Regions from separate parts of the Lacticaseibacillus boliensis genome, predicted to be linked through region 1. Evidence: predicted binding sites of a transcription regulator. Region 1 holds the regulator's gene; the other holds the start of a gene.

Region 1 (3,395 bases):
CAACAGAGTATGGCTTGTTGCGCACTTTTTCGGTCAACTGGCCACCTTCATCATAGCCAATATAGCCTGGCGCTGCCCCAATCAGCCGACTCGTCGAGATCTTCTCCATATATTCGGACATATCGACACGAATCATCGCGTCTTCACTGCCAAACATTGCCTCTGCCAGCGCCTTGGCTAGCTCGGTCTTGCCGACCCCGGTAGGGCCAAGGAACATGAACGAACCGATCGGCCGGGTTGGATCTTTCAAGCCGCTCCGGGCCCGCCGGATAGCCCGTGCCACAGCACTAACGGCTTCGTCTTGGCCGACGACCCGTTCGTGCAAGACCTTCTCCAAGTTAACTAAGCGCTCGGATTCCTTCTTTTGTAACTGTGTGACAGGGACCCCGGTCCATTGCGCGACAACCTCTGCGACATCTTCGCCGGTCACCTGCACATCTTTGCGCACGCCGTTTTCGTCGGCATCGTCTGGCATCGCGTCGACCTTATCCCGCAATTTTTGTTCTTTCTCACGAATCTCTGCTGCCGCTTCGAAGTCTTGATGCAAGATTGCATCTTCCTTCTCCTTGACGGTGTCTTCCAGCTTTTCTGCAAGCTTATCGGCCTTGGTTGGCTTGTCTGCTTCATCCAGACGCACCTTGGCGGCAGACTCATCCATCAAGTCGATTGCCTTGTCTGGTAAGAAACGCGTGGTGATATAGCGTGAAGACAAGACTACGGCTTCATGCAACGCATCATCGGTGATCGTAACGCCGTGATGCGCTTCATAGCGGCCACGCAAGCCGTGAAGGATCTGTTCAGCTTCGTCTTCGGTAGGCTCAGCGATCGTGATGGTTGCAAACCGCCGCTCGAGCGCGGCATCTTTTTCGATATACTTTTGGTATTCGTCAAGCGTCGTGGCGCCAATCATTTGCAGTTCGCCACGAGCCAGTGCAGGCTTCAAAATGTTGGAGGCATCGATCGCCCCTTCAGCACCACCAGCGCCGATCAAGGTGTGCAATTCGTCGATGAACAAGATCACGTTGCCATCTTGATAGATCTCATCGATGATCTTCTTCAGTCTGTCCTCAAATTCACCACGATACTTGGTGCCGGCAACCAGTGATCCCATGTCGAGCATCATCAGCCGCTTGTGGCGCATATCTGCTGGCACGCTACCGGCCACGATCTTCTCAGCAAAGCCTTCGGCGATGGCAGTTTTACCAACCCCAGGTTCACCGATCAAAACAGGATTGTTCTTGGTCCGCCGGGCAAGAATCTGCACAAGGCGCCGGACTTCCTTGTCCCGACCAACCACTGGATCCATCTTATTTTCACGTGCCAATTGGGTCAGATCACGTGCCAAGTTGTCCAAAGTTGGGGTGCCTTGTGACTGCGGCCGTTGCTTGGCCCGTGCAGCCGCCCGCGGCTTCGCGCTTGCATCGGAGATTCCCATCTTCTTGAGCACCATCTGCCGGGTTTTAGATAGGCTGAGATCTAGGTTTTGCAGAATCCGCGCCGCCAAGATGTCATCTTCACGCAACAAGCCTAACAGAATGTGTTCGGTTCCGATCTTCAACGCGCCGAGCCGCTTAGCCTCGTCACCGGCAAAAGTTAAGATCTCTTTGCCTTTCGGTGAGTACGGCAAATAAGTGTCCGCATTCTTCGCATTCGTATCGACCGTGCCGTAACCGGTGAAGCGTTCGATTTCATCATGAACGTCTTCTTCGGAAACAGACAGCTGACGCAATGTCTTCCCAGCGATCCCATCTTGTTCCATGACCAAGGCCATCAACAGATGTTCGGTCCCCACAGCATGGTGGTGGAAATACTTCGCCTGCTCCTGCGCGATCATCAATACGTTTTTCGCCGATGGCGTAAACAGATTGTCCATAAGCACATTCCTCTTTTCATCACGCTATCCCTTTTCCCTTAAAAAAGGAATAGCGCGTAAACTCAGTAACCAATTCTATCTTTCATACTGCAAACTCTGTAAGAATGCAAGCAACAATCGCGCCCGCAATCGCTCCTCGGTATCCCGATCACCGACATTGAGGGTCTGGTGGCTCAACACATTCAACATCATATTACCGGCTTGTTGTTCGACCAGCCCTTCAGTGTACAGCTTTCGAATCATTGAGCGTGCGTCGACTTCGCGTACGCGATGCGGCATCTGGGCGATCATCCAAGTCACCAAGTCACAGTCCGAACGCATCTTCACCTTGACGATGCGAATATACCCACCACCGCCACGCTTGCTTTCAACAACATAGCCGCGTTCAGGCGTAAAGCGCGTCTTGATCACATAATTGATCTGTGACGGAACACAATCAAAGCGTTCAGCGACTGCGGCACGTCTGATCTCGACTTCTTCTTCTGCTTCCAGTAGCGCCTTAAGGTAGCGCTCGATCACATCCGTTACATTTTGGCTTGCCATCACGTCCCACCTTTTTCACTTTGACTAATGTTGACTTTAATTATACGCAAAAAAAATAAAAAAGCCACTGTCGGATGACAATGACTTCAATATCGGGAAAACGGGATTCGAACCCACGACCTCTGCGTCCCGAACGCAGCGCTCTACCAAGCTGAGCTATTTCCCGATTAAGCGGAAGACGAGATTCGAACTCGCGACCCCCACCATGGCAAGGTGATGTTCTACCACTGAACTACTTCCGCATTATATTCGGTTATGTCCTCATGGACGATGCACCCAGTAGGAGTCGAACCTACAACCTTCTGATTCGTAGTCAGACACTCTATCCAATTGCGCTATGGGTGCATATCATCATGCCGAGAGTCGGGTTCGAACCGACACGGTTATCACTAACCGCAGGATTTTAAGTCCTGTGCGTCTACCAGTTTCGCCATCCCGGCATAAATGAAAAGCGGAAGACGAGATTCGAACTCGCGACCCCCACCATGGCAAGGTGATGTTCTACCACTGAACTACTTCCGCATGAATATTTAATTAATGCCGACTAGAGGATTCGAACCTCCGACCCTCTGTTTACAAGACAGATGCTCTGCCAACTGAGCTAAGTCGGCAAGATGCGGGTGAAGGGACTCGAACCCCCACGGTAAAAACCACTAGAACCTAAATCTAGCGCGTCTGCCAGTTCCGCCACACCCGCAGATCTTTTTTAGTACTAATGGAAAAATGAGCCGTGACAGGCTCGAACTGTCGACCCTCTGATTAAAAGTCAGATGCTCTACCAACTGAGCTAACGGCTCAACTTAGGATCAAAGATCCAATGGAGGATACAGGGCTCGAACCTGTGACCCTCTGCTTGTAAGGCAGACGCTCTCCCAACTGAGCTAATCCTCCATAATATAACAGCGTGGCGGCTTCCTACCCTCGCAGGCAGTCACCCACCAACTACTCTCGGCGTAGAGAAGCTTAACTTCTGTGTTCG
Region 2 (3,395 bases), on a different contig from region 1:
CAAGTAAGGCAGATGCTTGTCGCCGCCGATATCCATCGTGCGGACAACGACCTGCTTATCACCCATGGTTTCCAAGACTTGCTTGTAGGCTTCGAACTGGTCGTCTTCGGTCGGCAGTTCCGCAGAGTCCATGTATAAGAACTCGGAACGGTACAAACCGATCGCTTCAGCCCCGTTGTCGACCACACCAGTGAGATCCTTCGGGGTCCCAATGTTGGCAGCGATGGTGAAGTGCTTGCCATCAGCAGTCATGGTCTTTGCAGTCTTCAGGGTCGCCCATTCGGCCTTTTGCTTGGCATAGTCGCTGGCTTCTTGTTCAGAGGCCTTGACCTGTTCAGGCGTTGGGTCGATGGTGATCTCACCGGTCAAGCCATCAACGGTGACGAGTTGGCCTTCCGTGATATCATCGGTCACCGATTGGGCACCGACAACAGCAGGAATTTCCAACGAGCGTGCCATGATTGCGGAGTGTGCCGTGCGGCCGCCGATATCGGTGACAAACGCCTTGACGTACTTCTTGTTCAACTGAGCGGTGTCAGATGGGGTCAAGTCGTGGGCAACCACGATGACTTCTGAGTCGATCAGCGCAGGATTAGGCAACGCGCGGCCTAACAAGTGTGCAAGCACTCGCTGGGAAACGTCGCGAACATCAGCCGCACGTTCTTGCATGTACGGGTTATCGACCATACCTTCAAACATCGCGATAAACGTGTCAGACACGTTCTTCAGCGCTGCTTCGGCATTGATCGCTTCGTCTTTGATTTTGCTTTCTATTGCACCAGTAAATTCCGGATCTGCCAGAATCATCATATGCGCGTCGAAGACTTGTGCTTCTTCTTCGCCCAGAGATTCCGCCGCCTTGTCACGGATCAGCTTCAATTCGCTGTTACTCTGCTCTAGCGCAGAATGCAGACGCTGAACCTCAGCGTCTGCATCTTTAATAGAAGTCTGATTGAATGACAAGTCAGGTTGCACCAGCATGTAGGCTTTCGCGGTTGCGATGCCATCACTAGCGGCGATCCCCTTGAGTTGCTTTGTCATTAGTCAGAGAGGCCTTCCTTCTTCATCGTTTCTTCGATGGCTGCAATTGCGTCGGCTTCGTCGGCGCCTTCTGCGGTAATGGTAACATCGGCACCCTGGCCAACACCCAAGGACATAACGCCCATGATGGACTTCAAGTTAACGCTCTTGCCCTTGTATTCCAAGTTAATGTCAGAGTTAAACTTGCTGGCAGCTTGTACCAAGAGGGTTGCCGGACGGGCGTGGATCCCTGTTTCTGCAATAACATTAAATTCGCGTTTTTCCATGAGTAATCTGCTCCTTCGTCATTTAAAAAAATTTTTGCCGAATAGAATGGACACATTCTATCTCCTGTAAACCTTACCATTATTCCGTTGTCTCGACAAGTTTTAATTGCTTGCCAAGGGGTGGTAATGGTAAATAATCTTGCCTTCACGCTGGGCTGTCCCGACAATCTCTTTACGTGCAGGATAATTGGTCCAGGCGGTGCGGAAAGCGTTGAACGTGCTGGGATCGATGGCGATCTGGTCAATCTCGCCTGCGCGCAGCTGATCCATCAGCTGTGTGTAGTCTGGTGTCAATTAGTTGCCCCCTTCCGTCTTACAGGTTTACCATAGCATTAAGGAGGCGATACGGCAACCACAAAACCATATATAGCAAGGGTCTAACTGACTTTTTTAGCACTCTCTGCATTAGAGTGCTTGCATTTTCAAAATACCCGTGTATACTGAGCTTTGGTCAGTGAAGGTCAAATCCGACGCAAGGCATGTTTTACCTTGCGTGATAGAAAGGTAGTGACAAAATGCTGTGTGAAAACTGTCATCAAAATCCCGCGACGATTCATTTGTACACGAGTGTTAATGGGACGAAACAAGAGATCAACTTGTGCCAAAATTGCTACCAACAATTAAAGCAACAAGCAGGAGGCAGTATGCAACCAACCAATGCAAACGATCCATTCGGCTTCAACAGCCTTGATGATATCTTCAAGGCGATGAGCTCAGGCATGGACCAAAGTTCTCAAAATGCGCAGCAAACCCCGCCTACCCAAGCCGGGCGCGGCGGTGGCGGCGGTGGTAACCGAGGCAACCAAAACAGTGTCTTGGGCCAGTTCGGGGTCAACCTGACAAACAAAGCCAAAAACGGTGAGATCGACCCAGTCATCGGTCGCGACGGCGAAATCGCCCGCGTGATCGAAATCCTCAACCGCCGGACCAAGAATAATCCGGTCTTGATCGGTGAAGCCGGGGTCGGCAAGACCGCGGTCGTTGAAGGTCTGGCTTTGAAGATCGCCAATGGTGATGTGCCGGTCAAGCTTCAAGACCGCCAAGTCATTCAACTTGATGTCGTTTCCTTGGTGCAAGGCACCGGGATCCGCGGTCAGTTCGAACAACGGATGCAACAGCTGTTGAACGAACTCAAGCAAAACGACAACGTCATCTTATTCATTGATGAAATCCATGAAATCGTTGGCGCCGGCAACGCTGAAGGTGGCATGGACGCCGGCAACGTGTTGAAGCCGGCGTTGGCTCGTGGCGAACTGCAACTCGTCGGTGCCACCACCAACAATGAATATCGCCAAATCGAAAAAGACGCCGCCTTGGCTCGTCGTCTTCAGCCCGTCACCGTTGACGAGCCGAGCCCAGAAGAGACCATCGAGATCTTGCACGGCATCCAAAAGCGTTATGAAGACTTCCATCACGTCAAGTACACTGAAGGCGCGATCCAAGCCGCGGTCAACTTATCCAACCGCTACATCCAAGACCGTTACCTCCCCGACAAGGCGATCGATTTGTTGGATGAATCAGGCTCCAAGAAGAACCTGACCATCCAAGTGGTCGATCCCAAAGCCTTGAAGGCGAAGATCGACGATGCGGAAAAGCAAAAGCAAGCCGCCCTTAAACAAGAAGATTATGAAAAAGCCGCCTTCTACCGCGACCAGGTCAACAAGCTCGAAAAGATGCAAGAAGACCAAGCCAAGGTGGAAGACGAAGACACGCCAACGGTCACCGAAAAAGACATGGAACAGATCGTCGAACAAAAGACGAATATTCCGGTCGGTGAGCTGAAGAAGCAAGAGCAACAACAGCTTAAGACGCTGGCACCAGACCTTAAGGCACACGTCATCGGCCAAGACAACGCGGTCGATAAAGTGGCGCGTTCGATCCGGCGCAACCGGGTCGGCTTCAACAAGTCTGGCCGACCGATCGGTAGCTTCTTGTTCGTTGGCCCTACCGGCGTCGGGAAGACCGAGCTGGCTAAGCAACTCGCCAAAGAGCTGTTTGGTTCTGAAGAAGCGATGATCCGCTTTGATATGTCGGAGTACATGGAGAAGTTCTCCGTGTCTAAGCTCATCGGTTCACCTCCGGGCTATG

The links. The regulator CtsR, encoded in region 1, represses protease genes until heat stress. The targets are predictions, from matches to a motif close to TTGGTCAAAAAAGGTCAAANA.
Region 2: a site for CtsR is predicted at 1,755-1,775, ahead of ACYVRB_RS01095 (ATP-dependent Clp protease ATP-binding subunit). Genes of this name have one in related genera too.

What each region holds. Positions count from the first base shown of each region.
Region 1 is NZ_BAAIHN010000010.1:49-3,443, reverse strand. Features, by position in the region: gene ACYVRB_RS06005 (ATP-dependent Clp protease ATP-binding subunit) at 1-1,873, opposite strand, end outside; gene ACYVRB_RS06000 (CtsR family transcriptional regulator) at 1,949-2,416, opposite strand; tRNA gene ACYVRB_RS05995 (tRNA-Pro) at 2,509-2,582, opposite strand; tRNA gene ACYVRB_RS05990 (tRNA-Gly) at 2,587-2,658, opposite strand; tRNA gene ACYVRB_RS05985 (tRNA-Arg) at 2,688-2,761, opposite strand; tRNA gene ACYVRB_RS05980 (tRNA-Leu) at 2,771-2,856, opposite strand; tRNA gene ACYVRB_RS05975 (tRNA-Gly) at 2,867-2,938, opposite strand; tRNA gene ACYVRB_RS05970 (tRNA-Thr) at 2,955-3,027, opposite strand; tRNA gene ACYVRB_RS05965 (tRNA-Leu) at 3,032-3,113, opposite strand; tRNA gene ACYVRB_RS05960 (tRNA-Lys) at 3,141-3,213, opposite strand; tRNA gene ACYVRB_RS05955 (tRNA-Val) at 3,235-3,307, opposite strand; rRNA gene rrf (5S ribosomal RNA) at 3,319-3,395, opposite strand, start outside.
Region 2 is NZ_BAAIHN010000001.1:228,778-232,172, forward strand. Features, by position in the region: gene ptsP (phosphoenolpyruvate--protein phosphotransferase) at 1-1,041, opposite strand, end outside; gene ACYVRB_RS01085 (phosphocarrier protein HPr) at 1,041-1,307, opposite strand; gene ACYVRB_RS01090 (hypothetical protein) at 1,410-1,601, opposite strand; gene ACYVRB_RS01095 (ATP-dependent Clp protease ATP-binding subunit) at 1,823-3,395, shown strand, end outside.